2 linked regions of the Alkalinema sp. FACHB-956 genome follow. The protein of the gene in region 2 interacts with the protein of the main gene of each other region in a pairwise test. Links are inferred from orthologs where the notes say so. Each region holds a gene or a part of one and is shown on either strand. Other genes may lie near its edges.

The links.
Region 1: the proteins of H6G21_RS20730 (region 2) and priA interact in binary tests that used the Escherichia coli proteins (3 or more experiments, as listed by UniProt). The link is inferred for Alkalinema sp. FACHB-956 from one-to-one orthologs.

What each region holds. Positions count from the first base shown.
Region 1 is NZ_JACJRC010000010.1:156,957-173,456, forward strand. The notes cover bases 4,666-7,695. They hold priA (primosomal protein N'), read right to left. Parts: upstream 7,388-7,695; coding sequence 4,943-7,387; downstream 4,666-4,942. Other genes in these bases: queA (tRNA preQ1(34) S-adenosylmethionine ribosyltransferase-isomerase QueA), read left to right, coding at 4,666-4,907. Outside these bases: dnaG (DNA primase), read left to right, coding at 1-1,669; H6G21_RS13250 (pentapeptide repeat-containing protein), read right to left, coding at 1,765-2,280; H6G21_RS13255 (YraN family protein), read left to right, coding at 2,399-2,851; H6G21_RS13260 (hypothetical protein), read right to left, coding at 3,043-3,432; more of queA, read left to right, coding at 3,831-4,665; H6G21_RS13275 (RNA polymerase sigma factor, RpoD/SigA family), read left to right, coding at 8,473-9,666; H6G21_RS13280 (glycogen debranching protein), read left to right, coding at 9,802-10,008; H6G21_RS13285 (aspartate aminotransferase family protein), read left to right, coding at 10,133-11,311; rpmB (50S ribosomal protein L28), read left to right, coding at 11,469-11,705; hormogonium polysaccharide biosynthesis protein HpsA, read left to right, coding at 12,293-16,500.
Region 2 is NZ_JACJRC010000027.1:3,890-20,089, reverse strand. The notes cover bases 4,644-7,373. They hold H6G21_RS20730 (single-stranded DNA-binding protein), read left to right. Parts: upstream 4,644-5,687; coding sequence 5,688-6,059; downstream 6,060-7,373. Other genes in these bases: hemJ (protoporphyrinogen oxidase HemJ), read left to right, coding at 7,196-7,373; H6G21_RS20725 (rhodanese-related sulfurtransferase), read left to right, coding at 6,230-7,114. Outside these bases: H6G21_RS20755 (TRAP transporter small permease subunit), read right to left, coding at 1-4; H6G21_RS20750 (ABC transporter ATP-binding protein), read left to right, coding at 192-1,952; rod shape-determining protein MreD, read right to left, coding at 1,976-2,506; rod shape-determining protein MreC, read right to left, coding at 2,554-3,444; H6G21_RS20735 (rod shape-determining protein), read right to left, coding at 3,534-4,535; more of hemJ, read left to right, coding at 7,374-7,801; H6G21_RS20715 (hypothetical protein), read left to right, coding at 8,068-8,691; H6G21_RS20710 (class I SAM-dependent DNA methyltransferase), read left to right, coding at 8,789-11,341; H6G21_RS20705 (restriction endonuclease subunit S), read left to right, coding at 11,334-12,665; H6G21_RS20700 (HNH endonuclease signature motif containing protein), read right to left, coding at 12,753-13,184; H6G21_RS20695 (hypothetical protein), read right to left, coding at 13,177-13,587; H6G21_RS20690 (HsdR family type I site-specific deoxyribonuclease), read left to right, coding at 13,799-16,200. UniProt on the Escherichia coli protein: Plays an important role in DNA replication, recombination and repair. Binds to ssDNA and to an array of partner proteins to recruit them to their sites of action during DNA metabolism. Acts as a sliding platform that migrates on DNA via reptation.

The sequences.
Region 1 (16,500 bases), on a different replicon or contig from region 2:
GGATTTGGCCAAAAAGTACCAAGTTCCGGTGAAAACCCTGGACGTGGAACAACGGCAGGAACTTCAGCGCCAACTCTCCGTGCGGGAGCAACTGTACGAAATTCTGGCCCTGACTGCAAAGTTCTACGAATATGCCCTGCGGCAACCGACGGGGCAGACCGCACTCAATTATTTAATCCAGCAGCGGCAGCTTTCGGAAGAAACGATTCAGCAATTCCAGCTCGGCTATGCACCGGGCGGCTGGGAAACCCTCTACGGCTATTTGGTAGAGCAGAAAAAATATCCCGTGGCCTTGGTGGAGCAGGCCGGATTGCTGGTACCGCGCAAGGAAGGTGGCGGTTTTTACGATCGTTTCCGGGATCGCTTGATGATTCCAATTTTGGATCTGCAAGGTCGGGTGATTGGCTTTGGGGGCCGATCGCTGGGCGATGAGCAACCGAAATATCTCAACTCGCCGGAAACCGAACTGTTTGACAAGGGCAAAACCCTCTACGGATTGGACAAAGCCCGCGCCGCGATCGCCAAAACCGACCAAGCGATCGTAGTGGAAGGCTATTTTGATGTGATTGCCCTGCACGCCGCCGGGATTACCAGTGCCGTCGCGTCCTTGGGCACCGCCTTGGGCAGCCACCAAGTCCGACAACTCCTGCGCTACACCGAATCCAAACGGGTAGTGTTTAACTTCGATGCCGATCGGGCAGGCGTCCAGGCCACGGAACGGGCGATCGGGGAAGTGGCCAACCTGGCCTACCAAGGTGATGTGCAATTACGGATCCTCAATATTCCCGACGGCAAGGATCCCGATGAATTCTTAAAACACCACGCCACGGCTGATTATGAGCGATTGCTGGATAATGCGCCCCTGTGGATCGATTGGCAAATCCAGCAGGCGATCCACCCCCGAAACCTCCAGCAGCCCGATCAGATGCAGGCGGCCACGGAGGAATTGGTCAAATTACTGGGAAATTTACCTAATCCGACCTTAAGAACCTATTACATCCAGAAATGCTCGGAATTACTCGGCCAGGGCAATACCCGACTCGTCCGGCAGATCGAAGAGAATCTACGGCTCCAGGTTAAAGGGCAACGCTGGCACGGTCGATCGGCCAAATGGCAAACTCCCGGTGACCGATCGCTTCTGGAAGAAGCCGAGTCCCAACTGTTGCAACTGTATCTCCATGCCCCCCAGCATCGTTCCACAATTGTGGAAGTCTTGGAAGAGCGCGATTTGGAATTCAGCCAGTCCCACCATCGTTTTCTCTGGCGACAAATTTTAGAAATTCAAGCCGCGAATCCCACCGCCTCAGAATTTGTCGCGCCGGATGCGCCAGATTTGTTGACTTTGCTGCGCGATCGCTGCACTGAGTTCCCCACGGAAATGACGCAGGTGTATCGCCTGTTTGAACTGGATGAAAAAACCACCACGGATATTCAGCGGGCGGAACTAGTGATTCGTACAGCCGCCGCTGCCATGGAGCGGGTCATGTGCGAAAAGCGTCGCCGACATTTTCTCGATTTGTGGAAAAATACTGACTTCGTGACGTCCCCGGATCTGGGGCAGTATTACCAGCAAAAAGTTTACGCCGAAGATCAACGGATTCGTGAACTCGATCGGCAGCGGCAAGTGAACTTTTCCGATCTCGTGCTCAGCCCTTGGGTAGGCGAGTGACGCCAAACAGAAACCGGGGTTCTTTGGCAAATTTAGGCAAGAAGCCTAGTTGTCCGTAGAACCCCGGTTTCTAACATCCCCAACGCTAGTCGCGCCTATTCATCGCAATACAGCGTTTCGCGAGTCTCTCGACCTGTGACGGAATTGCGGCCTGTGGCCAACTTGCAGAGCAACAGCCGCGTATCTTCCCGCATCTGGGTATCGGTGAAGTCCGCACCGTCAATCTTCGAACTCTCGAACTTGGCATTGAACGCAAAGGCCCCTTCCAAATTGGCATCGCTCAAGTCCGCCTCAGAAATGCGGGCACTGTCCAACGTGGCATTCCGCAGATCCGCACCCACGAGGTTCGATGCTTCCAAATTCGCAGCAAAAAAGCTGACCCCTTGCAGGTTGGCATGGCTAAAATTTGATTCCCGCAGGTTGGCATGGTTGAAGCTGGAATCGGTTAAATTCCGGTTAGAAAAATCTCGGCCTACCAGAAATTCCTTGTTATAGTCCTCTGCCCAGGCTGGAGTCAGCGTGCACAGTAACCCGATCGCGACGATCGCCACCCACAATGCCAAGCGCTGAAACTGTGCAGCAAGCTTTTCAATCCGTATTTCGGTACGCATTTCGGTACGCATTCACCAACTGAATCTTTTCAAACAATCTGCCTATTCTTAGATCGTACATCGGTGGGGCACGGTCGTAACTCGGGGAATCCTAGAAAAGACCGTGAGCAACACAGCCATGAGCAGTCCCTCTTCTACCCATCCCACCCCCGATCCTGGCCTCCTAGGAGAACAGTTAGTGGCCCAATGGGTCGCCACAAAAGGCGGCACTGTCCTGTATCAGCGCTGGCATTGCCGCTTTGGCGAATTAGATGTCGTGGCACTCAATGCCGCTGGCGATCTAATCTTCATCGAAGTCAAAACCCGCCAGCCCTACAACTGGGATTCCGATGGCTCCCTCGCCGTCACCCGTCAGAAGCAAACCAAACTCTGGAAAACCGCCCAAATATTTCTGCTCAAACATCCCCAGCACCGCGATCGCCCCTGCCGGTTTGATCTTGCGTTGGTTCATTGTTCTCCCCGATCGCACAGCCAACCCGATCACCCTGGATTTAGCCGCACGATCGCAAACTACCACTTAACTTTGGTGAATTATTTAATCAACGCCTTGGAATTTAACCAGCGTATCTAACTGACCTGCAACGAATCCCGATGGAACTAAATGGAACTAAACTGACTGAATTGATTCGCTCAAGAGTGATTCGCTCAATTCAGTCCTTACCTAGCTTGCTCAACCCACTCAACCCAAGCATTTAACGCCTAGGCAACCTCATAAAACCGAGAATCTGCTCATCATAAGCACTTCTCCGCTCACCACCTGCCCTAAGCTAAGGTCTCAGGGCAATAACCTAAACCCTGCACAAACTGGCCTCGAAAGGCTTCGATTTCCGCCCGATCGGGTTGGCCATGGGACACCACTGCTATTTGGTAGCGTTGCATCACATCGATCGGCATCTGGCCCATCTCTAACCCCCAAAGGGCCATCTGGACACGAACATTGGGTTCATAGGGAATGCCCAGCTCATTCAGGAAGGCGCGAAAATCACCATCCTGCTGCGGGTTAAGTGGGTGTTCAAACTTAACTCGCACCACCCATCCATCAATTTGATGAATCACCGTCATGAAGAGAAGCGGCAATTGGGTATTCGCATGCAGAAACTCAACAATCCGAAGGGTGAGGCTGGCATTCGCAAGGTAGTAAAGATAATCCATACAAGATGTCCTCGCAAATGCGACACTTTCAATCATCGACGGCAATCCGCTGTAAATGTAGGGGAATATCCCCCAACCTAGGAGCGGGAACCTACCCAAAAAAAGTGAATTTCCAGGGAAGAAATTTTTGAGGCTAAATTTTAGTTAATGTTGATTAAAAAATGTATTAATAGGTACATTTATAAGTCCTAACTTTACAATTACCAACGATTAGTGAAGTTAGTTTTTGGACTCTATCGTTATTGTACACATTCTCCATACTTTACAATTACCAACGATTAGTGAAGTTAGTTTTTGGACTCTATCGTTATTGTACACATTCTCCATAGTTCTATACATTCCCTCTAGTTCCATTCCCCTGTACGCTGATTGTCTAGACTTTGTTCCGATACAATTCCATGGATCTCGATCGCAGCCTCTCGGCCTACGACTACACCTTACCGGAGACACAGATTGCCCAAAATCCCGCCCATCCCAGGGATCATTCTCGGCTGATGGTCATCTCCGATCGCTCCCAGCATCGTCATCAACATTTTTATGAGCTAGAGCAATTCCTCCAACCGGGCGACCTGTTAGTGATGAACAACACGCGGGTGATTCCGGCGCGATTGTACGGCCACAAGCCCACCGGTAGCCAAGTTGAAGTTCTCTTATTGGAGGAAAAAAGTCCTAACCAGTGGCTTGCACTGGTCAAACCGGGTCGCAAGTTACAACCCGGTGCAGTGATTGAATTTACGCCGATCGCCCCCCAGAACACATCCGTGCAATTAGCTGCAACCATCCTCGATCGGGACAGCGCTACGGGAGGCCGACTCCTGGAATTCCGCACTGCAACGAATCAGTCTTTGCTAGAAGTGATTGAGCAATACGGGCACATGCCCTTGCCGCCCTACATCCAGGACAGCCAATCCACCCCGGAGCAATACCAAACGGTCTACGGCGATCGCCTCGGATCCGCCGCTGCCCCCACAGCAGGCTTGCACTTCACCCCAGAATTACTGGAACGGTTAACCCAAAAGGGGGTGGATCGCACATTTGTTACATTACATGTCGGCGTGGGCACCTTCCGTCCCGTGGAAGTGGAGGACATCACCCAGCACGAGATGCATGGGGAGTGGATTGAAGTCCCAGCGGAAACCGTTGAAAAGGTGCGGCAAACCCAAATCAATGGGGGGCGCGTGATTGCCGTGGGAACAACCTCTGCCCGATCGCTCGAAGGAGCCTCCCAGCGATCGGGGAAGCTGGAACCCTACTGCGGCAAAACGGAGATTTTTATCTATCCCGGTTACGATTGGAAAACCGTGGATGGAATGATCACCAATTTCCACCTCCCGAAATCCAGCTTGATGATGATGATCAGTGCACTGATTGGCCGTCAGCGACTGTTGGATCTCTACGCAGAAGCGATTCGTGAGAACTACCGTTTTTATTCCTTCGGGGATGCCATGCTGATTTTGCCCGAGGCCAAAATTTAGCCTGGATCGCTATCCATTTCCGACCACACCACCCGTCACAACAAATTCATCGGATCAATGTCGATCGTTAAGCTGACGGACTGGCCGCAGTACGATCGAAGGGTAGCTAAGTCCGGCAAATTGGGGACACTTCCCAGAGGACTCTTCAGTAATATTTGCCAACGGTAGCGCTGCGCCACTCGTAAAATCGCCGCCGGGGCGGGGCCGAGGAGTTCATAGTTTGCATCCGGTTTTGCATCCAGCTGCGTCAGAACTTGGGCTACCCGATCGGCAGCTTTTTGCACCGCCACGGCATCGGGACTACTGAACTTCAGCAAAATCAGCCGTCCCGTAGGCGGATAATTCAACGCAGCTCTCAGGGGCAATTCCGCTGCTACAAAGGCCGCATAGTCCTGTTTCACCACTGCCTGCACGACGGGATGCTCCGGCGTGTAGGTCTGCAAAATCACGCGACCAGGGTCAGCTCCACGCCCCGATCGGCCCGCCACCTGCAGTAGGGTTTGAAAGGCCCGTTCACTGGCCCGGAAATCCTGGAGATGGAGTAACCCATCTGCCGCCACAATGCCGACCAGCGTCACCTGGGGAAGATCAATCCCTTTGGTCAGCATTTGTGTCCCGACTAGGAGATCCGCGTCCCCATTGGCAAAGCGGGTCAGTAAAGCGCGATGGGCTCCTTTGGTGCGTGTTGTATCACTGTCAAATCGCAATACCCGCAGCTCTGGAAATAACTTTGTTAACTCTTGGGTCACTTTTTGAGTCCCGCTGCCAAAATGTTTGAAATAGGGAGAGGAACAGTCGGGACAATGCTGAGGTTGAACTTGAGTATATCCACAGTAATGACACCGCAATAACTCCACCGCATCCGCATGGGTGTGATGATAAGCCAGCGGAACATCACAGTTGGGACAATCCATCACATAGCCACAACTGCGACAGGAAACGTGGGTACTATGGCCACGACGATGGATAAATAAAATTCCTTGCTGTCCAGTTTGTTTAAGCTGAGTAATATGTTCTTGCAACGCTCGACTGAACATCGATCGATTACCAGATTGCAATTCCCATCGCATATCTACAACTTGAATCTGGGGCATGGGTCGATCGTGAATTCGTCGGGGCATGGAGAGATAGATCGAGTCCGATCGCTGGGCCGTAGCCCAACTTTCAAATGACGGGGTAGCAGACCCTAAAATTAAGGGACAGTTTGCAAGCTGCGATCGCCATTGGGCCACCGTCCGGGCATGGTAGCAGGGAACGGGTTGATCTTGTTTAAAACTGGAGTCATGTTCTTCATCTAGAATAATCAACCCCAAATTCGGCAGGGGCGCAAAAATAGCCGATCGGGTGCCAATCACAACCTGGGGCTGTCCCAGCAGCATTTGCCGCCAGGTATCGTAGCGTTCACCATCGGATAGGGCACTGTGATACACGCACACCCGATCGCCAAACCGCGCCCGAAAGCGATCGGTCAATTGCGGCGTTAACCCAATTTCCGGCACCAACACCAACGCCGATTGCCCCTGCTGTAACAGAGGCGCGATCGTTTGGAGATAGACCTCCGTTTTGCCCGATCCCGTCACCCCATGCAACAGCACTTGCTGAGAGCCTTGCAACGATCGCAGATTAGCCAAAACCTGGGTTTGATCCGCAGTTAACACTTTGGCCATGTCGGCCTCGATCTCAGACTGTTCCTGACGCAGTATTTCACGCAGTTGCAGCGTCACTAAACCTTTTTTTTCTAAGGTTCTGACAACAGAAACACTGACTTGACACTGTTGCAGTAATTCCGCCAGCCAGACCTCTCCCCCTCGCCGCTTCAGCTGATCCAAAACGGCCCGCTGCCGATCGCTCAGCCCTTCGCTCTGATCAGACACCCAGGTCACCGTTTGCTGTTGTTTTGTCCGAATCTGCTCTGGGGGCTGTAAATAACTTTCCACAAGCCCTAAGGACTCTAGTTCCTGAGCCGCTCGATTGGCCCCTTTAATTTTCTGCTGAATAAACTTCCAGGAATAATCTCCCGTTTTACTCTGTTGCAACAAATTCCATAATTTTTGAGCGGGCAAGGTTAATTCAGGCAATGCGTCCGGTTCACTTTGTTGGCCGGTTTGGCAGCGCAGACGACGTTGCGATCGCGTCAGCAATCCTGGCGGTAATGCAACCCGAATCACCTGCATGAGGGAGGTTTGGTAATAGGTTGCCACCTGGTTTAACAATTGCCAGTAGGTGGAGGGAAAAAAGGCACGACTGACGATCGACTCCACTGGACGAATTTGCTGCGGATCCAAATCATCGGTTAAGGCATTGAGCCAACGAATCGCGATCGCGCCGACCTGCTGCGCCCCAAAGGGAACTGTCAACACATCCCCCACTGCAATCTCCATACCCTGGGGGACGGTATAGGTGTATAGCCCCTGGGCTCCTGGACAATCCACCAAGACTTCTATCCATGGGCTCATGGGAACGATCGCCCCATCAGGCATAATTGCAGCACTATCCAAAGGTGACACAGGCACGCTTTCCAACAATATTTCCCACAATACTTCCCAATGAGCTGATTAGAATCTTCTCCCTGAATATAGCGAACTTTACTATAGCCATTTGCCTATAGCAAATTGTCTACAGCGACTGTATTGGAAAGTACTGAACTCCAATGCGTCATACAAAATTGAGCCCCATAGCCCCCCCTATACCGTTAACCCGCTAAAGCTTAAGAAAAAGTGCAGAACTTCCTACAACAGCTAAGAGAATGCTAAAAAATCTACACTTAGAAAAGTTTTCTGAGTGTTTTACTTCCCAAAAAACAGTCATGGATATTGTCTCCCATTGAACCAAAACGCCAAAGTTAAGAGCGAGTACTTAAACTCAGTTAAAACTCATCCAACAGTTTTACAGCCTTTTAGGCCAATTCTTGACCCGCTTAAAGTCGGTGTAGCTGCTGATTATGAACCATTTGTCCAGCACTCTATGTCACAACTCTACGCTGAAACAGATCGTCTATTTATTTCTAGCTGATAATAAGGGATGTAAATTTTTCAAGAATTTCGTTAAATTAACTACAGAATATAATTATTCAAACTTTAAAATTGTAGGTCTACGGAAGTTAGGTCCATGGAAGTCTCAGAAGAGGGTAAATGCTCTCTCAGCAAGACTCAGGCTTACAAAATGCATCAACCAACTTCTACCGTTTCAGAATTTTTTGCATCTTTCCTTATAGTTTAGCTAACTGCCGTAGTAGCAACCTTTTTCACTGAGTTTGCCACTTAGCTGAGCGTGTTCCTAGCAAGTCTTGTTGCTCCGTCTAGAATAGGGCTGAGCTATCTAGTTCAATGATTCAACCTAATTCGTTCAGTTGAGCAGTTTCCAATTCCAATATTGTCATCTTTGCAAAAAAATCCCATGAGTACGGGTTGAACTGTCTTTCGGTTGTGAATCATTTAACTAATGGACTAACAGTTGAAACAGCAAGTCTTTTTAGAGTCTTTCAAATAACTGTTCCCTGCTTTATTCTCTACACTCCACTAATCATTTTTCACTGAATATTTAAACCCCCATCCATCATTTTAAAATGAGCAGAAAATCAAATTCCACCTCTCATTTAGAAGTCCTTTCCAGTGAACCTCGATCGAACTCAGGAGAGTCATTAGAGTCTATACAAGCGGATTCATTTGGTAATTTTTTAGACATCGATAAAGCTGACCTCATCACCCTGGAAGTTTTTGATGAACCTGATGGGTTTGATGACTCCAGTAACCTGGAATCCTTAGAAGAGACTGCACAACCTACTTGGACAGCGACCTATAGCCGTGGGATCTCAGATGATGCGATCGGGTCTTTTTTCAAGGAAATGGCTCGCTATCCCTTATTAAAAGCAGATCAAGAAATTGAACTGGCACGCCAAATCCGAACTGGCAACGAGATTGAGCGCCATCGAGAGAATTTGACAACAGCGCTCGATCGAGCACCTACAAAATTGGAATTAGCCAATCATCTGAGCTTTACCGAAAAACAACTGGATCATCAGCTGCACCTAAGTCGGGTGGCTAAACGGACAATGATTCGCTCTAACCTCCGTCTGGTTGTCTCGATCGCAAAGCGCTACTTGAATCGTGGAGTTCCGTTCCTAGATTTGATCCAGGAAGGGGCTTTGGGTTTGCACCGTGCCACTGAAAAGTTTGATCCAGACAAAGGATATAAATTCTCTACCTATGCCTATTGGTGGATCAGACAGGGCATTACACGAACGATCGCAAACGATGCCAGAACCATCCGTTTACCCATCCATATTGTAGAAAAACTCAATAAGCTGAAACGGGCTCAACGTGATCTTCGGCGAGACCTCGGCAGAAATCCAACGGAGGCAGAATTAGCTACATCATTAGCAATTCCCCTAGATCAAGTTGCCTATCTTCAGCAAGTACGCCGCCAATCGCTATCCCTCAACCATCGAGTCGGCAAAGGTGAAGATACGGAATTACTGGATTTATTAGAAGATGGCATGACCCAGTCTCCTGAAGCTCAAATGAGTGAAGCTGTCATGCGGCAAGAAATTACTGAAATCTTGGGCACTGTTCTGACGCAACGGGAGCGTGATGTCATTTCGCTGCGGTATGGCTTAACCACCAGTAAACCTTGCACCCTTGAGGAAGTGGGCTGTATTTTTAATCTTTCTAGGGAACGGGTTCGACAAATTCAAAGTAAGGCCATGCGCAAGCTGCGACGGCCCCAAGTGGCTGAGCGTCTTAAAGGCTGGCTAGGGTGACTTTTTCCTTGAGTGACCGGATGTTTAACTCGGGATGCATAGGCTGGCTATCCGTATGACAATGAAACTTATCCAGATTTGTTATGGATAGAAGTTTCCCCCGTTGCCTTGCGGTTTGATACAGGAGATCAGGAAATGAAAATTTGGGTCAATGAACAGTTGGATCCAGCTGGATTACTTTATGTCTGTATTGCTTGCTGTGACGAACAACAAGCCCAGGACTGTCGTCAATCCTTTGAGGAAAATTTGACCCAGCAGCAAAAATCAGCAGGCTGGATAGTTAGGACTCGAACAGTAGAATCTTGGGATGAAGTCCCGGCCAGTGCGTTAAAACTGGACTAAATTGAATTGAACCCTTGAATTGATCTACCGTTGCGAGGCGATCGTTGTGAGTCTGAATACCCTGATTAAGTCAGAGCAGTCAGTTGCTGAACCTGGTAGCTCTGAACCATTTGATACCTGTGTGATGTCAACCTATGGGCGTTTTCCCTTAACCTTAGTGCGGGGGGCAGGGTGTCGGGTCTGGGACGATCGAGATCGCTCCTACTTGGACTTTGTGGCAGGGATTGCAACCTGTACCCTAGGCCATGCCCACCCAGCAATGGTGCAGGCTGTGACCCAGCAGATGCAGACCCTGCATCATGTTTCCAATTTGTACTACATTCCACCCCAGGGTGATTTGGCGAAATGGTTGGTGGATCATTCCTGCGCCGATCGCGTCTTTTTCTGTAATTCGGGTGCTGAAGCCAATGAAGGCGCGATTAAGCTAGCCCGCAAGTATGCCCATGTGCGTCGGGGAATTGAAAATCCGGTGATTGTGACTGCTCAAGCCAGTTTCCATGGGCGAACCCTAGCAACCGTCACTGCTACCGGCCAACCCAAATACCAACAGAACTTCAGTCCCTTGGTTCCAGGGTTTCACTATGTTCCCTATAACGATTTAGCTGCACTGGAAGCTGTGATTGAAGCGTTAGATGCAGAGACTCCTCAAGTCGCAGCAATTCTTTTGGAACCCTTGCAAGGTGAAGGCGGCGTCCGCCCCGGCGATCAGGCTTATTTCCAACGGGTTCGTCAGTTGTGTGATGAAAAGGAGATTCTGCTGATTCTGGATGAAGTGCAAACTGGGATGGGACGCACAGGACATCTTTGGGGCCATGAAACGTTGGGGATTGAACCGGATATTTTCACATCTGCAAAGGGGTTAGGGGGGGGCGTTCCGATCGGCGCTGTTCTGTGCAAAGCGTCCTGTGATGTTTTCCAACCGGGGGATCACGCCAGTACCTATGGTGGCAATCCTTTAGTCTGTGCAGTGGCTCTATCGGTTTGTCAGACCCTAGAACGGGAGCACATTCTCCAGAATGTGCAGCAGCGAGGTGAGCAGTTGAGGTCGGGGCTTCAGACCTTGGCTAGCAAGTACCCTCACCTGATTTCCGAAGTGCGAGGATGGGGCTTAATTAATGGTTTGGAATTGAAGCCTGATCAACCGGTAACTGCGATCGAAGTGGTTAAAGCAGCGATGCAAGAGGGCTTGTTACTCGTTCCTGCAGGGCCCCAGGTCGTGCGATTTGTCCCCCCGTTAATCGTTAGCGCAGAAGAAGTTGAGCAAGCTTTAGCCCTATGTGATCTGGCTTTAGCACAGGTTTAGTCCTAGGGATGTAGGCTAGAGCAACTGTCTGCAATCCAGACGACTGGCGGGTGCAATGATACTGCCCGCTGAATTCGCTCTTTGCGATTGGCAGTTGATCTGTATACAATGAGAGACTGCATGAAATGTCGAACATTCACAGCTTGGAGAACGAAGCATGTCCCGTGTATGTCAGTTGACTGGCAAGAAAGCTAATAATGCCATGGCGGTGTCCCACTCTCACCGCCGGACAAAAAAGCTGCAAGAAGCTAATCTGCAATGGAAGCGCATTTGGTGGCCGGAAGGAAATCGCTTTGTGCGTTTGCGCCTTTCTACAAAAGCAATCAAAACCCTGGAAATCAAAGGTCTATCCGCTTTTGCTAAGCAAGCAGGGCTCAATCTAAACAAACTGTAAATCTCTACTCGAAGGTTGTTGTCAAATCAACCACTCAGATGGTGCAGATTAGCCAATGGGGGCGATAGTCTTGAAACTTAAGACTATCGCCCTTGGTTATTTTGAGGGAATTTGGCGGGAAATCTTTCCCTTAGCAAAAAGATACTCATCTAAACTTTACGTGATCGGGTTTATCAAAGGCTGCGATCGCGGGTACGTTAGGAATAATCCGACAACTCTAAGCAATTTTGGCAAATAACTTACTAGATTTTGCCGATTAACACAGTCGAGGAATCTGTTTTGCTGAATTCTACGGAGTCAATTGGGAGGAAAATCGCCCTATCTTCATGGGTACAAGCTACTTCAATGAATTATTCCGAGTAAATAATTGATTGATAACTATCATTCCCCTGAGACCATATAGAGGGAAATCGAAGGAATCTGCTGGTTTTTTGCCAGTTTGAAAAGTAGTGAGTAATATCGAAACAGGTTTCCATCTAACCTGACTCTTCTGGGTATACAGCCCAAAAGTAGAAAACCCGGATAATCGGATTAATTACCTTCTCTCAGCATCCAGTTTTGCAGCATTTGCTCTTTAATCATTCGCTATGTCAAACCGTCATTTCTCCAAAGCTATTCAGAGTCTTGTTCGAGAAATCTGGAAACTCCAGCGATCGATGAGCAAGCGTCTTGTCAATTGGTTGTTGCGAGCCACGTTTGTTGCGAATCGGCGGGCAACCACAAATTCAGGGTTTATTCTACCTACCACCGTGCTGCTGATTTTGGTGGTTTCCCTCACGGTCGGAGCCTTAACCTATCGCGCCTATAGCCGCAATACCCAAGTCATTGTCCAAAACCAGCAGCGGGTTCTTTACAATGCGGCCACCCCTGCGATCGATCGGGCGCGATCGAAGCTTGAATTCATGTTTGATTCTTCGAAAGACACCCGCTATCCCGGCGGGGTGCCCCAGGAGAGTTACTTGATGGCAATGCTGTTGAACGATGGCAAAACCAAAGGATTAGCCCGCCTGCCCTTGGCCACACCTGATGCGAGTGGTAACACCGATCCCTACACCCTGCCGGATGAAACTCGCTTGGATCTGGGAACGCGCCCTGGAGCTGGGGAAATGTCTGATAATGGCCCAGATAATGCTTGGTCATTCCGGACAGATACCAACGGGGATGGCAAAGAAGATGCGACGGTTGTTTATTCCATCGTATTTAGTACCCCTAAGGGAACCAATACCCTGTCCTTTGACCAAGTTCTAGTCCGAACGAATGATGCGGATAAAGCGGCTGCCCAAATTGTGCGCCATGGGCCGTTGAGTAATGAAACCCAGGGGGCCTGTAAGGTTTCGAGTGCAACTGGGGGTAACCAAGCAGAAGAAGGCTGGTTCCTAGATGCGAGTAATACCTCGACGATTCGGAAGAATTTCCAAGTCGATTCTTTTGTTATTCCAGACGACCCCAAGAGTGCTGCGGTCACCATGGAATTTCACCAGGATCGGCAACTGAACCGGGGGAATAAGTGGGGGGCTTGGTTTAGAAATGATTTAGAAATCTCTCCGGGGCCGGCCTTCCGCTGGAATGGGGCTATGCATACCGAGGGCAGCTTTGTCTTTGGGGGCAATGCGTTTAACGCCTTTTTGATCAGTGCTAAGGCTTCTTGTTTGTTCTACCCTGAAGCTTCCATTATCTCGGCAACCAATACAACACCGAAGGATGCGACGGAAACAGATATGGATTTCCAAGGGCAAGTTATGTCCTTGGGTCGGGTGGGAACAGGAACGACCCCTGACCAAACGAATATCCCCATCCACGTCCAAGTGGGGCAAGGTGTAAATACAGCTCCGACCATCACTACTGCGACGGATACTGTAGCAACGACCGATAAGGCGACGATGTTGACGATGCTCAGTAATCCAGAACGATTATTGGCTGCGGATAAATACAAATCCGTCAAAGGGGATAACAACCGTGCGGGGTCTACCTGGAATGCCTTCAAAAACGGGCCAATGGCGACCCGTATTGTCAATGTGAAGGAACCGGCTCCCTACGTGGATGACCTTTATCGAGCTGATGATTTGTGGGGGCCGAAGCCTCGTTATGGTCCTAACAAAGATGATCAAATTCCGGCTGACAAGAAGGTGGGTGATGAAATTGTCGGGAAGCCTAATTTGACCCGCAATGATCCCCCAACTGCAGATGCGTTTGGGGAGGTTGGATTTGATGGCTATTGGGAGCGTCGAGCGCGGAATGAAGGCTTACGCATCTTAGTGGGGGAACGTCTAGAACTGGGGAATTTATTTGGCTGGAACACAGCACGGGATAACACCAAGGATGGTTACATTGAGAACCCAAGTTCTACTCGAATCAGTTTCTCGGCTTCGTTCTTGGAGCGAGATGCGGATCCGCTCTATCCTCCAACCGTGAAGCCCTATCCCATTGATAATGACAAAGTCAAAACCCTAACGCATATTCAGCAGCAACGGCGATCGCTGCGGGATAACCTAGCGGCAGTCCAGAGTGCAGCAATTTACCATGGGGCAGTCAACAAAGACTATCCTGTGGCATGTTTAGCTTCGACGGTGCATCCTGGGACTTCCCTGACCTTGCGGGAATCTACCAATTTCTTCCCAACATTGCTGAGAGATGGTGCGGCAAATAATGCGCCAACGTTAGCGTTGTTCTCGAATTTCTTGGTAGGTCGGGGAACGAATGGTCTGGAGTTTCAACCTCCAGACAAGGATCAAGCAACGTTTGAGAGTGATGTTGCTAACACGAATTCTGCTCTACGGAAGGCATTGGATAACTTAGCGAACTTTGCAGGTGATCCAGATGGTGCATTTCCTCCTAAGCCCAACGATACCGTGGTGCATCCCTATCCAGCCATGGCAATGTGGGGGAACTTTTCTAACCTGCGTCGTGCCTTGTCTAGATTGGATTCCAAGGGCTACGCCAATCTGAGTATTGCAGACAAGACCTATATCCAAACGGCAGCCTGTACCGTTGGGATGTTAGCCTACAACATTGACCAAATCCAACGGTTTGATCCCACCAATCCAAGTTATGATTTGGCTTCTTGGAACGGCGAGTCTAACTTGTTGGTTCAGTTGGGCGAAGAGTTGTATAAGTACATGAATGGTGATCCTTCCGATGGTGAAGTATTGACCAAAGCCCAGCAATATTGGTCTAGTTACGATCCAGCAAGTCCTAATAACAGCGGGGTTGCTGGATCAGAAGGAGAGAAAAACTTCTTTGATGTACCGCCGGAAGCTTACATTGAGCTACTGCGCCAAAAGTACAGTGCTGATCATCCTATAGTTCGCTTGGCTGAACTGATCATGCTGAACTTCCAGGTGCGGCGAGATCGTACCTTTGGATTCCGCTCTTCCCCTGCCTTTGGCACCTATGTCATTAACGTGGGTTCTCCTACGTCTCCTAACACGATTGCCTACCCCTCTGCCTGCGACCCAGATCTCTTTCCGATAGTCAGGCAGGCAGCTAATGCAAGGCTGAATAACCAATCTGCGCCGGTGGGTCTTTCGGTGGATAGTAGTGGTAATCCACAGTCACTGAATCCACCCAGTTCTCCTCTGCCTTCGGTCTCGTTACCCAATGGGATTGAGTTAGGTACTCTAGATATGCAGCGAGTCCAGTTTGCGCGGTTGGGACTCTCTCGTCTCTGTGGTGCTCTTGAACTCCCCCGCGATGAGAGGGCTGATAGTGGTAATGGAAGGACTACTTATAATCCACGGGATCCTAGGCTAGATCCTAGAAGTGCCACCTATGATCCTGTCTATGCGATGACGGCACCCCGCCCGGTGGTGAAACCCAAGTTTCCAGCGCTCTATTATCTCTTCCCAGAGGCGGATCATGACTTGGATGGGGAGTTGGTGGATACCAATGATGATTTTGTGGCTGATGTAGTCGGTGAGTATGATCATCGTCAGCCTGGCCATGAGGACTTCATGGATGGAACAGAAGTGACAGCCAAGGTTCTGAATTCAACCCCTCCAAGAACTATTCGGGCTTCTAAAGCGGAACTGGTAGGTTTGACAGTACAGCAAGTGACTGGACAACAGAGTGTTCCTCGTGGTGGGCGAGCCGATAAAGTCTCAGGGGATATGGAACCCTACGTGGTGGATGACTATGTGAAGAAGATTGCCAGTGATAAGAAGGTTGTCTTCAAGCGTATCCAGACAGATGCTACGCCGAAACCACCTACGCCGTATTTCAATGCAGTAACCACCATCAACCCAGTAGCCATTAGTCTGTTGCCGCCTAGAACTGCCCAAAGACCGGGTTTTGCAAGATATCCTGATGCAACAAGGACGGTATTCCCAATACCGGATCATGGTGTTGCCCAGGTGGCCATTCAGCCCGTGGTGGATACTAGCCAGTGGAAGTTGCCCTTCGTAGATGCTCCAGCGGATGATGCATTGAACCCGAATCGGATTATGTTGCCTAGGGGGGTGACGCCGGAGTCGATTCGTGCCTTGGCTTGGGCCCCTAGTGGTTCGCGCCGTGCGTTGGCTGTGCCGTTCCTGGACAAGGCTTTCTTTGATCCACGGCAGTCCATGTTAGCCCGATCGATGGACATTGATATTGATATTTTGCGGAATAGCAAAGTCAAGGATCAACGGGCCTCTGGTGGAACTCCGTTTGCTCCAGATGATGTCTGGTTGCCGGTGAGCGGCATTGTCTATGCCTTCCGTGAGGATGCTGTGCGGGAAGATGCCATCTCTCGACCGGAAAATACTCGGAAAAATACGATGGATGTGCGTGATCCGGCTAATCCAATGGATCCTGAGGT
Region 2 (16,200 bases):
TCAAGGCATTGTCCTCCAGAGCGATCAGAACCAGAAGTTGAATAGGCTGTTGAATAGATTGTCCCACGGGCGATTGCACGGGAGTCGCAGCCCCCATGAAGTCGCTGTGATGTCGTATTTTACCGCTTCGGCGCGCTAGAATCGGAAGTCTCTATGGCTAGCTTCACACTCTCGTTTTGCAGGTTTGAGTTATGGCGCGATCGCGGCTACAACAACTGGGTACCTACCTCCAGCCCCACTGGAAACAAGCAGCAGGCGGTATTTTCGCCCTCTTTATTGTCAATGCCCTCAGTATTTACATTCCCCTGCAAATTCGTGATGCTATTCGTGAACTGCGCATCACCTTCCAGTTCGATCGGGTGTTGTTCTATGCCGCGATCGTTTTGGTCTTAGCGTCTGTCATGTGGGCGATTCGGATGACGTCGCGGATGCTGCTGTTTGGGGTGGGTCGCCAGGTGGAGTTTGACCTAAAACAGCGCATTTTCAATCACTTGCTACGCATGGAACCGGCGTATTTTTCCACCAATACGATCGGGGATCTGATCAACCGGGCTACGAGTGATGTAGATAACGTACGGCGCTTGCTGGGCTTTGCCATTTTAAGCTTGGCCAATACCATCTTTGCCTACAGCATGACCTTGCCTGCGATGCTACAAATCAACGTCAAATTGAGTTTACTGGCGTTGGCGATCTATCCCGTCATGTTGTTTGTGGTGAATCTATTCAGCAACAAACTCCGTGCCCAGCAAGGGGAGGTGCAAGAACGGCTCTCGGATCTGAGTGAACTGATCCAAGAGGACATGAGTGGCATTTCCCTCATCAAAATTTATGCCCAGGAGGAAAATGAGCGTAAAGCCTTTGAATCCTTGAACGATCGCCTCTTTGGGGCCAACCTCAACTTAGCGAAAACCCGCACGACCCTGTTTCCCATCTTGTCGGGCTTGGCCTACGGGAGCAGTCTGATTTTGCTCTGGTTTGGGGGGCCTGCCATTCAGCGGGGCGAGTTAAACATTGAAGATCTGATTGCCCTATTTATCTTTGTGGAAAAGCTAGTCTTTCCCACGGCGCTCATGGGCTTCACCATTACGGCCTACCAGCGGGGGGAAGTCAGTATCGATCGCATTGAAGCGATTCTGTCCGTGGAACCCAACATTAAAGATGCACCGGAGGCCAAGGCGATTCCCCTGGAGCAGATTCGAGGCCACTTGCAGGCCCGCAATTTGAGCTACAACTACGCTACGGCGGAGGGCCCCTCGATCGCGGCTCTGAAGCACATCACCTTTGAAATCCAACCGGGGGAAACCGTGGCGATCGTAGGGGCGATCGGATCCGGAAAATCCACCCTCGCCAATGCCATTCCCCGGCTACTGAATATTGCCCCCGGCCAATTATTTCTGGATGGGATGGACATTACCCAGATGCGCCTTCAGGATTTGCGCGGGGCCATTTCCTACGTGCCGCAAGACAGCTTCCTGTTTAGCACCTCCATTCGCAATAACATTGCCTACGGGGTCCCTACTGCCACGGATTTAGAAATTGAACAGGCGGCCAAGGAGGCGCAAATTCATCCAGAAATCCTGAATTTCCCCCAGCATTACGATACCTTGGTGGGAGAACGGGGGATTACGCTGTCCGGCGGTCAACGGCAACGCACAGCCTTAGCGAGAGCCTTACTGGTGGACTCGCCTATTCTGATTTTGGATGATGCCCTGTCCAGCGTAGACAACCAAACAGCGACGCAAATTTTGACCAATCTCTCGGAAGGCACCCGCCGCAAAACGGTAATTTTTATTTCCCATCAGTTATCCGCCGCCGCCATGGCCGATCGGATTTTTGTGATGGATCAGGGGGAAATTCAACAGATGGGCAACCACGAAACCTTGCTGGCCACGCCGGGGTTGTATCAAACCCTGTGGAATCAGCAGCAACTGGTGGCGGTTGTAGAAGCCTAAGCCTTTCAACGACTCCGGGCCAACTACTCTGGCTGAATCCCCACCCATTGCCACCAACGGTTCAGCGGGAAATAGATGACCGGAGCCCACAAACTGCTGAGAATGGCGGAACTGAGGGCAATCAACTGATGGTGTTTCCAGATTTCTAGAAGCGATCGGGTCCCCAAGAGGCTGAACTGAATCGCAGTGACCGTTTCAGCGACTACCGCCATGCCAAAGACGATCAGCGCCACAGAAATAAAATCTTCTTGGAGATAGCGCTGTTTTTGTAATCGAGCCGTTAATAGACCGACGACGACTAAACTTACGGCATGGCTGGGGTGTAATTCGGTCATGGCATCCTGCAAAAAACCGAGGGCCATCCCCGCCGAGATCGCCGACCAGACATTTCGTTTCAGGCTCCAAGCCACCACCCAAATCAGCAACCAATTGGGGCCAATTCCCGCTAAGGTCATACCAGGCCAACGGGTGGGCGACAGCATCAAGCAGACAAAGACGGAGAAGGCTGTCCCGGCGCAAATGACGCCCCACCGTGCTAAGGAACTTTGTTCCATCCATTGTGAACACTGCCGGGATAGCTGACCGAAAGTGAACAAATGCATCATGGTTGGACAGAGGGTGAAGGGCTCGGCGAAAAACTGGAAGTGGGTGAAGGTTCTGGCGTGGGGAGGGTATCTGCTGGGTTGATGGCGTTGGGGGGAGAGACCACGACCCATTCTAAGGAACTGATTGGTGCAGTCAGTTGGATGATGGCCTCGGGGGCTGGACTTTTGCTGAGGTCGATCGACTCGATCCGCCCCACGGGCAAGCCCTCAGGAAATTTGCTACTAAAGGCCGAAGTCACCACAGTGTCGCCCTTGCGGACATCGGGAACCTTATCAAAAAACTGCATAATGACTTGGGTGCCTGCATTTTGGCCCGTTTGCCCCTTCATGTAGCCCGTTGCACGGCTGCGACTGACGGTAACGCCCACCTGGTTGGCCGCATTGCTCAAGAGGACAACTCGGCTGGCATGGTCACTGACTTGACTGACTCGCCCGACCACTCCCCCAGGGGCCATCACCACACTATTGAGTTGCACCCCATCCTTAAGGCCGCGCCCTAGGATCAACTGCTCCCACCAATGGTCTGCACTACGGCCAATCACAGGTGCAGCTAAGGCTTCCTTTTTTTTGTCCTGGACTAAACCCAGTAATTCTTCTAGGCGCTGGTTGCGGTTTTGTAACTCGATCAGGCGTTGTTGGAGTTCTAGAACTTGGGCATTCTCCAGCTGGAGGGCGGCTTGGTTGGGATCCCCTTGAAAGGGCCGAGAAAACCATTGATAGGTTTCCATGAGCCATGCTCCCTGGGTTTGACGCACGATCGCCGCTGTCCCGATCGCAAGGCCGATCAAGAGCGTTTGTGTTCCGAACCGTTCCCACCAGCGGCGTACTGTAAACATGCGAAGACTTGTTCGAGGTTGGACGACTTTAGGTCGGGTGAAAGGCACCATGTCAGTTCCTTGGCAAGACTCAGTAGATGACTGAATTACCTTCCACCCAAAAATTGTCTGGATCAGGAGACCTTAGCAGGCAATTCGTTCTACCGTGGACGGCTGCTGAACACCCGTCCAAGCTGATTAAAGTTTTCCAGCACACGCCCGGTGCCCAATACGACACAACTGAGTGGATCAGCGGCCACATGGACAACGATGCCGGTTTCATGGCTGATCAAGGTATCGAGGCCCTTGAGGAGAGCACCGCCCCCTGCCAACATAATGCCCCGATCGATGATGTCAGACGCTAACTCCGGCGGAGTGCGTTCTAGGGTGCGCTTGACTGCATCGACGATGACGGCCAATGGTTCAGCCATGCTTTCCCGAATTTCCGGGGCTTTGATCGTGACGGTTTGGGGCAGACCCGACAGCAGGTGCAACCCGCGCACTTCCATGGTTTCTTCGTCAGCATCGCGGCTGGGGTAAGCGGATCCGATCGCAATCTTGATTTCCTCGGCGGTGCGTTCCCCAATCACGAGGTTATGGACTTTTTTCATGTATTGGACGATCGCGTCACTCAGTTCATCGCCCGCCACCCGAACCGATTCACTCAGTACCGTGCCCTGCAAGCTGAGAACGGCCACCTCGGTGGTGCCGCCGCCGATGTCAATAATCATGTTGCCCGTTGGTTCCGCTACGGGGAGACCGGCTCCGATCGCCGCTGCCACAGGCTCATCGATCAGAAACACTTCCCGTGCCCCGGCCTGGGTGGCCGCATCCATGACCGCCCGCCGTTCCACCCCCGTGACCCCACTGGGAATGCCAATCACCACACGCGGCGAAACTAGTTGCTTCCCTTCATGGACGCGGGTGATAAAGTGCTTCAGCATCAGTTCTGCGGTATCAAAATCCGCGATCACCCCATCTCGCAGCGGACGCAGTGCCACAATATTTCCCGGTGTCCGCCCCAACATGCGCTTGGCATCTTCTCCAACGGCCAAAGGAACGCGCTCATTTTGATCGATCGCCACTACGGACGGTTCTTGTAGGACAATGCCTTTCCCTGAAACGTAAACCAACGTATTAGCGGTACCCAGATCAATCCCCATATCACGGGACAGGGAAAAGCGACTGAAAAGACCCACGACTTACTCTGCCTTCTGTACTAACGACAACGTTCCTGAAGCCCAGCCACCCTTGCAATGGGAAGTCCAACTTGAAAGTCAACTGAAAAGTCTAACTTTACTGGTGCCAGACTGTTTTGGTCAAACATCGGCGTTTGTGGACGGTGGAAACAAAGGTGGATTCTAGTATGTTTTCTGACCATCGTCTAGACGACCGATCGCTAAACCAAGGATGAACTGGTGGTCTCCTATGAGCAGTAAACACACGGTTCAAGGGCAACCCGGTTAAATTGGCAATAATTTACCATTCCAAGATTCATTTATTACATTCAGCGATGATTTTTTCTGTAGAAACTACGAATAAAGATAAGAAGGTTTGGGCAAAATTTCCTCGCTCAGCAATGAATGACTGCGACAACCTGGCTTAGAAAAAACACCTGCTTATAAAAACACCCAGAGAAAATAGGAGAAAATGATGAGTCTGGATAAAGGCAGTAATTAGTAAAAGCAATGAATCAGGCGGAAAAAATGCAATTTTAAAGATGATTTAAGGCTGAGTTGCTTTGGGCTGTGAGTTGTTTTTGAGCTGCCTGAGGTATCTGAAATGTCTAGCAATGCCCCTGAAATGACCATTAATGACAATTGTTTTATGCAATACAATTGTTTTGTGCAATAGATGTATTGTACAGACCTCGGTTGTGCAAACCTTGTGGTTGTGCAAACCTTGTGGTTGTGCAAACCTTGTGGTTGTGCATCCCTTGGCTGGGCATGGCTGGCATGGAACGATTTACTCTCGCGCAACGCCCTACTGTCATTTGCGCTGATCCTGCTGGATCAAAAATCCAGCTAACTGGAAAATAGCAGCAGAGGTGAAAGCGCTACCCGATCGTATCCATCTATATAACCACATAAATCTCAAAGATCTCGTAAAAGGTTGCGGGAACAGGTGCAACGATCGGCTGAACTGAGTGGGGCACGGCGAGCTGGATCGTCCTGGGAGGAGGTGCCCGATCCCTGCCACAAAGCGGCCATAGAAAGCGGTGAAAACCTGAAAGATTCTGCGCTAGCGGGGAATCTTCTAGTTAGGATAGGGAAGCTAACCTATCCACCAGTACCTTAGCACTGAAACTAAAGGTCATGAGCTTAAACGTCATTACTCTTGTGGGCCGCGTCGGCGGAGATCCGGATGTCAAGTATTTTGAATCGGGGAGCGTTAAATGTCGCTTAACCTTGGCGGTCAATCGGAACAGTCGCAACAACGATCAGCCGGATTGGTTCAATCTGGAGTTGTGGGGACGTCAGGCGGAGGTGGCTGAGCAATACGTGCGGAAAGGGAGCTTAGTGGGAATTAAGGGATCCCTCAAGTTTGATACCTGGGTCGATCGCAATACGGGTGCCAATCGTTCATCCCCGGTCATTTTGGTCGATCGTTTGGAGCTATTGGGTTCCCGCCGAGATAACGAAAGCTCGATGAATAGTGGTGGCGGTGGCTACGAAGACGATTTCTAGGACGATTTCTAGAAGGATTTGACCGGGGGCTCAGGACTGGGCCGGGGGCTGTTGCGTTCCTCGCCGCTCCTCAAAGATGACTTTTCCGGCAAAATCTGATTAGATAACGAGTCTGTCATCTAATTCATCACCTTTTTTCTACCCCTCACCCACTCTACATCTCTCCCATTATGTCTATCGTAGTTGCTGCCTTCTATCAGTTTGTGGCTTTGCCAGATTGCCATGAGCTGCGGGATCAGTTCTTCGATCGCTGCCTTGCCCATCAAATTAAAGGGACGATCTTGCTGGCCCAGGAAGGCATCAACGGGACAATTAGTGGCTCGCGGGAGGCGATCGATGGGATTTTTGGGGAATTGCGATCGGATCCTCGGTTAGCTAATCTGCAAGTCAAGGAATCCTATACCGATCAGCAGCCCTTCTATCGGCTAAAGGTCAAAGTGAAACCGGAAATTGTTACCTTGGGTCGCCCGGAGGTCAATCCAGCCCAGGGGGTGGGTACCTATGTTGATCCCCAGGATTGGAATCGGGTGATTCAGGATCCAGAGGTGATTGTGATTGATACCCGCAATGACTTCGAGGTCAGAACTGGGAGCTTCCAAGGGGCGATTAATCCCCAAACGGAATCCTTCCGCCAGTTCCCGGACTACGTTCAGCAGAATCTGGATCCTACCCAGCATCGGAAAGTTGCGATGTTCTGCACGGGAGGGATTCGCTGCGAAAAGGCTTCGGCCTATATGCTGTCCCAGGGGTTTGAAACGGTCTATCACCTCAAGGGCGGAATTCTGAAGTATCTGGAAGAAGTGGCCCCGGAAGAGAGTCTGTGGGATGGGGAATGTTTTGTGTTTGATCAACGGGTGGCGGTGACCCATGGCGTTGAGGAAGGTTCCTACGAGTTGTGTCTCGCCTGTGGCCATCCGGTGTCGATCGCGGAACGGCAGTCTGATCAGTACCAGGAGGGGATTCATTGCCCCCACTGTGTTGATCTCCAAACGGAAGAACGGCTCCGGCGGAACCAAGAGCGTCAGAAACAGCGTGTGTTGCAACGATCGCGCTAAAGCATCCCTCTCCCCCTTGCTTTAGGGACAAGACATTGCCTTTAATACAGTCAGGCGTTTTTCACATCCTGACTTTAATCTATGCCCTATTTTTGGTTTAAAGCCTTTCACATCGTTGGCTTTGTCTCCTGGTTTGCGGGTCTGTTCTACCTGCCCCGCCTGTTTGTCTACCATGCCGAAGCCCAGGAACAGCAGACTGAACCCGTGCGCAGCATCCTGCGGGAACAGTACACCCTGATGGAAAAACGCCTCTACGGCATTATTATGATGCCGGCGATGATTGTGACGATCGCGATGGCGATCGGGATGCTGGTTGTGCAACCGGACTTTCTACACCAAACCTGGCTGCATGTGAAGATTGCCTTGGTTGGGGTGCTCGTGGTGTTTCATTTTTTCTGTCGGCGGGTGATTGCCCAGTTGGAAGCGGGGGAAACGCCACTGACCTCAAAGCAATTTCGCTGGATGAATGAATTTCCCACCTTCTTTCTAGTGGTGGTGGTGATGTTGGCGGTGTTTAAGAATGACATTCCCACCAATGCAACGGGCTATGTCATTCTCTTGATGGTGGTGGCTTTTGCTGCGAGTATTCAACTCTATGCTCGCAAGCGTCGTCTGGATGCCGAAAAGAAAAAACAAGCATTGGAACAACAGGTGACGACTGAAAGTACCCCTGAACCGACGGCTTAATTTGCTCTTTCAGAATCTAAAACTTTGTTCTGGTGAATGTTGCTTTTTAAGGTGGGTAGGTGAACGGCCTACCCTATCTTTTTGGCGTACAATCTTCAGGCTGGATAGCGCGATCGTTAGAGCTGACTCGATCGTTGATGATGCGCTGACCGTTAACCCCGGATGCTTGTCCCCTTGCGCTGAACCCCTTGCGCTTTGATCCACTGCGCTTTGATCCACTGCGCTTGACCTCTTGCTCTTAATACCTTGCCTTTGCCCATTGCTTTATGGAAACCAGTGCTCCTGATTTGGTGATGAATGCATCTGTTGTGCCAGCGTTGGTGCAAACTTTGGTGCTGCTGCTAGCAGGCTTTGTGCCAGCGGCGGTGTCGGGTTTGGTATTGGGGACGTTGCTAGGGTTGAATCGGTGGACGGCAGGTGCTGCCAAGTATCTGTTACAGATTCCGGCCTCTCTGCCTGCAGTGTTATTAATCCCCATTCTCCTCATTCTGCTGAAACAGACTGAGCCGATCGGTTCGCTACTGGTGGCGTTCAGTACATTCTGGGTTGTGGCGATTTACACTGCGATTGGGATTCAACGGGCAAGACGGCACCAAAACCAGATGTTTTTTGCGATTCCCAGCATTTTCCAAGGCTTGCGCTTTGGGCTGATGTTGGCTTGGTCGGTCATGATCACGGCGGATATTCTTCTGTCGAGTAATCAGACCTTGGGAGGCTACATTTGGGATCTCTATAACCAAGGAACGCAGAGTTTAAAGCCTGTGGTGAATGCAGCGATCGCGGTTATGGTTACGGCGTTTCTGATGGATCAGATTTTAAATTTTGTCGGTTTCCTGATTCAAAAACGCCTCAAACCGAAGGTATCGGAACCTGCTCAGATTGCAGAGTGAGTCACCTGAAAAAGGGGGGGAATTGTTCCTGTGGTTTTGCTGACGATCGAGCAAATGCGAAGTATTATGCGACAGTTCGATCGGGATGCTGTGTGTTATGAAGCCCCAAAAGTTAACTCTCTCCAAGCTGGAAAGCGAGCTATTTAAGGCTTGTGACATTCTGCGAGGCAATATGGATGCCTCGGAGTATAAGGAATATATTTTTGGGATTCTGTTTTTGAAGCGGCTGAGTGACCAGTTCGATGCCGATCGGGAGGCGTTGCGGCAGGGCTATGAGGCGAAGGGGATGAAGCCTGCGCTGATTGAGCAGCAGTTGGCGAATCGAAATAAATACGACTTCTTTGTGCCGGAGGAGGCGCATTGGAGTCAGCTTCAGCATTTGAAGCAGTCGGTGGGTTCAGGGCTGAATAAGGCATTGGCGGCGATCGAAGATGCGAATGCCGATGCGTTGCAGGATGTGCTGAAGGGGATTAATTTCAATCGGAAGGTGGGCCAGAAGCCGATGTCGGATGCGACGTTGGTGCAGTTTATCCAGCACTTTAGTAAGATTCCGTTGAGCAATGGGGATTTTGAGTTTCCGGATTTGCTGGGGGCGGCTTACGAGTATTTGATTAAGTATTTTGCGGATACGGCGGGGAAGAAAGGGGGCGAGTTTTATACGCCGGCGGAGGTGGTGCGGACGTTGGTGCAGATTATTGAGCCGGGGGAGGGGATGTCGATCTATGACCCCTGTGCGGGTTCGGGCGGTATGTTGATTCAGTCGCAGCAGTATGTGGCGGAGACGGGGGGCAATGCGCGAAATTTGGCTTTGGCGGGGCAGGAGCTAAATGGGGGCACTTGGGCGATTTGCAAGATGAATATGATTTTGCATGGGATTACGAGCGCGAAGATTGAGCAGGGGGATACGCTGCAAGACCCGCTGCATGTGGAGAATGGGGAGGTTGTGAGGTTCGATCGGGTGATTGCCAATCCGCCGTTTTCGCAGAATTACACGCGGGATGGGCTGAAGTTTCCGGAGCGGTTTCATACTTGGTTGCCGGAGTCGGGGAAGAAGGCGGATTTGATGTTTGTGCAGCATATGGTGTCGTCGCTGAAGGCGGATGGCCGGATGGCGGTGGTGATGCCCCATGGGGTGCTGTTTCGGGGGGGTGAGGAGAAGGCTTGCCGGGAGCGATTTATCAAGGATGGGATTTTGGAGGCGGTGATTGGGTTGCCTGCGGGGTTGTTTTATGGGACGGGGATTCCGGCTTGTGTGTTGGTGATGAACCGATCGGGGGCGAGGGAGCGCGATCGAGTGTTGTTTATTAATGCCGATCGGGAGTATCGGGAAGGGAAGAATCAGAATTCGTTGCGGGCGGAGGATATTGAGAAGATTACGAATGTGTATCGTAATCGGTTGGAGGTAGGGAGTTATTCGCGGTTGGTGAGTCGGGAGGAGTTGCAGGCGGAGGAGTTTAATTTAAATATTCGGCGGTATGTGGATAATAGTCCGCCACCGGAGCCGCAGGATGTGCGGGCGCATTTGAATGGGGGTGTCCCGAATCGGGAGATTGAGGCGTTGGGGCGGTATTTTGCCCATTATGCGGGGGTGCGGGCGTTGTTGTTTAAGGCCCGGAAGCAAGGGGATTATAGCGATTTTGCGATCGGGATTGGGGCGAAGGATGAGATTCGGCGGTTGATTGAGGGGTCAGATGGGGTGTTGGCGAAGCAGGCAACGTTTCGATCGGCGTTGCAAATGTGGTGGAAGCAGCAGCGGTTGTTGATTGAGGGGTTGCCGGAGTCGGGGAATGCGTTTGCGGTGCGGCGGAAGTTTTTGGCGTCGATCGTTCCTGCTTTGGAGCCGCAGGGGATTTTGGATGAGCATCAGGTGCGGGGGGCGATCGCGGCTTATTTGCAAGAGGTGGGGGCGGATCTGAAGTCGATCGCGGCGAGTGGTTGGGGGCCGGAGTTGATTCCGGATGAGGATATTTTGCGATCGCAGTTTCCGGAGGTGTTGGCGCAGTTGGAACGGGATCAGGGGCGGATTGCGGAGTTGGAGGGGTTGTTTGCGGCGGTGGATACGGGGGATGAGGATGAGGAGCCGGAGGAGTCGGAGGAGGGGGTGTTGCCGAAGGGATTGGTGAAGTCGCTGAAGGAGGAGCGGAAGGATTTGGAGGGGCAGCGGAAAAATGGGCTGAAGTTGGTGAAGGTGATGCGGCAGGATGTGAAGCGGATGGAGCAGGCGGGGTTTGCAGCGGCAGAGCGGCAGGGGAAGCAGCGGGAGATTGCGGAGATGGAGGGTCTGATCGCAGGGTTGGAGAGTCGGCTTGGGGAGATCGATGGGCGGTTGGCGCGGCATTCGGGGTTGGAGGCGGAGTTGAAGGAATTGAAGGCGAATGTGCGGGAGGTGGAGAAGCGGCGGGATGAGTTGGTGGAGCAGGCGCGGGAGCGGATTTCGCCGGAGGAGGCGCAGCCGTTGATTATGGCGCGGTTTGAGCGGTTGGTGATGGGGCAGTTTGAGGGGTATTTGCGGCAGGATGTGCGGGCGTTTGTGGCGGCGGTGGAGCGGCTTTGGGAGAAGTATGCGGTGACGCTGAAGGAGATTTTGGCGGAGCGGGATGCTGAGGCGGAGAAGTTGAATCGGTTTTTGGTGGAGTTGGGCTATGAGTAAGAAAAGCCATTGGGAAAAAAAGACAATTTTTGAGTTAGGCCATCAAAGTAAACTTACTGTCCAAACTGGGCCTTTTGGGAGTCAACTGCATTCGGATGACTATCTTGAAGAAGGTATACCATTTCTATTAATTCGCAATATTGGCCCTAATGGTTTACTTACAAATGACTTACCAAGAATTTCTGAACAAGATGCACAACGTTTAGCTCGATATTCCTTGCAGGTTGGAGATATTGTATTTAGTCGTGTGGGTCGTGTGGGTAGCTGCTTTCTTGTGACGGATGAGCAAGCTGGTTGGATTATTTCTGGCCAAACGCTCCGCATCAGAGTTCCCTATGATAATTTAGAGCCTCGATATTTTTTGTATGCGCTGCTAGATCAAAAGTCTCAAGAATTTATTTCAGGAGCTTCAGTTGGAACGACTCGAACTTCAATTAATACCTCTATTCTTGAGTCGCTACCAATCCAACTTCCACCGTTGCTAGAGCAGAGAAAAATCGCTAATATCTTAACCACGATCGATAATCTCATCGAAAAAACCGAAGCCCTAATCGCCAAATATCAGACCATCAAACAGGGCATGATGCATGATTTATTTACCCGTGGGGTGGATGCTGCGGGTAAGCTGCGGCCTACGTTTGAGGATGCGCCAGAACTGTATAAGGAAAGCGCGATCGGTTGGATTCCGAAAGAGTGGGAAGAGTCAGTAGTTGCGAATCAGCTAGTATGTATTGAACAAGGTAAAAGTCCTGAATGTGATAGTGAACCCGCAGCACCTGGGGAATGGGGAATTCTAAAGACAACTGCTGTTGTTTGGGACGGATATAACTCTTTAGAGAATAAGCGTTTACCTTCTAAACTAAAGCCTAATTTTCAATATGAGGTCAAAGTTGGTGATGTCTTTATAACTAGAGGTGGCCCTAATTCGCGTGTTGGTGTGGTAGCTTATGTTTATTCGACTCAAGAGAAACTAATGATGTCGGATAAACTATACAGGCTAGTTCCAAAAAGCTCTATAGATGCAGAATTCTTATCTTTAGCATTATCATCTGAGTCCACGCAAACGTATCTATCAACTTTGAAGACAGGACTAGCGGAGTCTCAAACCAATATCTCTCAAACAATTGTCAGGAAACTGATAATTCCTGTACCTGAGAAATTAGAACAGCGAAAAATAATCGATCGTGTTGCATCTGTCAGAGGACTGATTGATAAGGAAAAAAACAATCTAAGAAAACTGCGAAGTCAAAAATCCGGCCTGATGCAAGATCTCCTCACCGGAAAAGTCCGCGTCACCGTTGACACAGCCGCAGCCTCCCCCTAGCCAAGCCCCCAAGCTATAATTTCCCTATCACCACCCGCAAACCATGGCCATAAAGATTTTCGTAACGATTTCAAATCACTAATATGATTAATTTTCATCCGGTGGATGTAACCCCGCCATAATCAACAACTTCCGAAGATTCACCACCCCGGCCCGATTCAGCTTCAGCGCATTCACCGTCGCTCTTCCCGTCGCCGTAATTCCAATCACCCGCAACGTATCAAGACTCCAAGTAAAATGCTCACGCCAAACCTGCTGACGAGGATGAAACAGCGGCACAATAGCTTGACTAATTGGATCGATCGCCTGGGTTTTCGTATGCTTATGCCCATTGCAGCCCCCACAGGATAACGCCAGATTCTCCAGATCCGTTTCACCACCCTCCGCAATTGGAAGAATATGCTCACAGGCAAAAGACTGCGGCGTATGGTCGATCGTGCTCTTGCAGTACTCACAACGCCTGCCTGCCCTAGCAATAATCTGCTGCTGCTCCGCAACCGTAATGTAGCGTCTAGGCATAAACTGGCGGATGATGAATGTCCAATTGATTCATTAACCCATCCAACGAAATTTGACGCAGTTGCGCTAACTCAATCAGAGCCTGTAAACGATCGACACTCGCCTGCTCCACGGTATCAATCAACCCCAGCAATTCCTGATGCTCCTCCGGCAAAATCGATTCTTCATGCAGCTTAATTTGTAGCGCATCATAGCGTTGCTGAATCTGCTCCGGCAAACCCCGATTAATCTGCTCCAACAACTCCGTTTCCCGCTGGGGCAAATTCGGCCCTCTCCGTTGCGCCAACAGCAAATTCACCTGCCCCACAAACTGCTCCAACTCAGCCGTCTCCAACTGAGCCACACCACTCAGCAACTGATCCAAGTCAATATTCACTTGAGACGTGATTTGAACCGAGGTCATTGAGTGACACTCCTTGAGTTATATCCTTAGGCGCAAAAATTCCCGCGATCTGCCTGCATTATAGCGTCACCCCTCGATCGGGATTTCCCCCCAGCCTTCGCTAAACCCGCCAATCTTGGGATAAATTTCTGGAAATTCTACGCCTAGCCGAAAAAATACGCCAAACTATTATTAAAACTTCCCGCTTCTCAACTTACCCCGCCCGATCGTCATGTCAGAATACCAACTCGTCGAAAAACCCTTTCTCGACCAACTCGCCGCCCTCGGCTGGCACATCATCGATCACGGCCCCGGCATTCCCCAAGACCCCACCATTAGCCTCCGCACCGACTTCCGCCAAGTCATCCTCCCCACCATCTTCCGCCAGCAAGTGCGCCAGCTCAACCGCACCGACGACGGCCAACCCTGGCTCACCGATCGGCAACTCCAAGACCTCTACGACCAACTCAACCAACCCTCAACCGCGCCCCTGCTCGAAACCAACGAAGAACGCCTAAATCTGCTCTACAAGCACCAAGTAGACACCAACGAAGTCACTGGCGAAGCCGACCCAGAAGTACACCTGATCGACTTCCAAAACCCTGAAAACAACCACTTCATCGCCATCAATCAATTTCGCCTCGACACCCCCGGCGGCACCAAAGCATTTATCATTCCCGACCTCGTACTCTTCGTAAACGGCATCCCCCTCGTCGTCGTGGAATGCAAAGTCCCCGACAACACCGCCGCTGACCCCATGCACGAAGCCTTCCAGCAGCTCATGCGCTACAGCGACCAACGCCCTGACACCCAAGCCGCTGGCCTGCGCGAAGGCGAACCCCGCCTCTTCTACACCAACCAACTCCTCATCCGCACCTGCGGCACCCAAACCGAAGTCGGCAGCATCAGCGCCACCGCCGAAGAATACTTCTTCCCCTGGAAATCCATCTACCCCGACCAATACGCCACCTATACCGCACCCCTCGGCGAAGCCCGCCCCCAAGAACAACTCATCCAAGGGATGCTACCCAAAGCCACCCTGCTCGATATTGTCCGCAACTTCATCATCTTCATGGAAGTTGGCAAAACCCGCGTCAAAGTTGTCTGCCGCTACCAGCAATACCGCGCCGCCAACAAAATCATCGATCGCCTCCGCGCTGGCAATAGCCCAGAAGAACGCTCAGGCGTGATCTGGCATACCCAAGGCTCCGGCAAAAGCCTCACCATGGTCTTCACCATCCGCAAACTGCGCCATACCGAAGACCTCAAAGACTTCAAAGTTTGCCTGGTCTGCGATCGTACCGACCTTGAAAAGCAACTGGGTGAAACCGCCGCCCTCACTGGTGAAGCCGTCAACAAAATCAGCAGCAGCACCGCCCTCAAAACCGAACTAGCAACCAGCACCTCCGACCTCAACATGGTGATGGTGCATAAATTCCAAGAAGCCCGATCGGAACTTCCCGACTACCTCCAAACCGCCCTCACCCCCTCATCGAAAAACGATATTCCCGAATACGAGAGCTTTGGCCTCGTCAATGCATCCGATCGGATTCTGCTCATGATCGATGAAGCCCACCGTACCCAAGCTGGAGACCTGAGCGATAACCTATTTGAAGCCTTTCCCAATGCCACCCGCCTTGCCTTTACCGGAACCCCCTTAATTGTCACCAAAGACAAGCAAAAGACCGTCGATCGCTTCGGCCAATACATCGACAAATATCGCCTCCAGGATGCCGTCAAAGATGGGGTCACCGTCCAGATCCTCTATGAAGGTAAAGTTGCCACGACTAGCATCGAAGCCAAAGCCGAATTCGATCGCAAAGTCCAAGAAGCCGCAGGCCAATACGTTACCTCCCAACTGCGCAAAAGTGTTAATCAAGAAATCCTTAAGCAAGAAGCTCGCCAGAAAGGGAAACTATTTGACGATTTAATCCAAGACCGCACCGCCGCCGAAATCCTCAAACTCAAACAAAAATGGGGCACCAACGGCGACCTCCTCGAAGCCAAAAATCGCATCGCCGCGATCGCACAAGACCTTGTTAATCACTACATCGACCAAATCCTGCCCAACGGCTTCAAAGCCCAAGTCGTCTGTAGTTCCAAGCTCGCCGCCGTCCGCTACAAGACAGCGATCGACAAAGCCATCGCCGATCGGTTGGCCTTGGAACAAGCTAAACCGATCTGGGACAAAACGCAATGGGAAAGCAATCAACCCATGCCCGAAGACATCGCCGCAGAATACCAAAACCCCGACTTGTGCCAAAAAATCGCTTTTCTTCAGTCTGCTGTGATTCTCTCCACTGACGGCACCAATGAAAAAGCCGAAATTACCAACGCGCGTAAACATGCCAAATCGGTCAACGCGGTTGACAATTTCAAACGCAAGTTTGATTATGATGACCCCGATAAAGTCAATACAGGCGTGGCCTTTCTCATTGTCTGTGACATGCTCTTGACGGGCTTTGATGCCCCGATCGAACAAGTCATGTACATCGACAAGAAAATTCGTGAGCATAACCTGCTCCAAACGATCGCCCGCGTCAATCGCATTGCAACAGGTAAAAATCGCGGTTATATCGTGGATTACATTGGTCTAACCGAGCACCTCCAAGAAGCTCTATCGATTTATGCTGC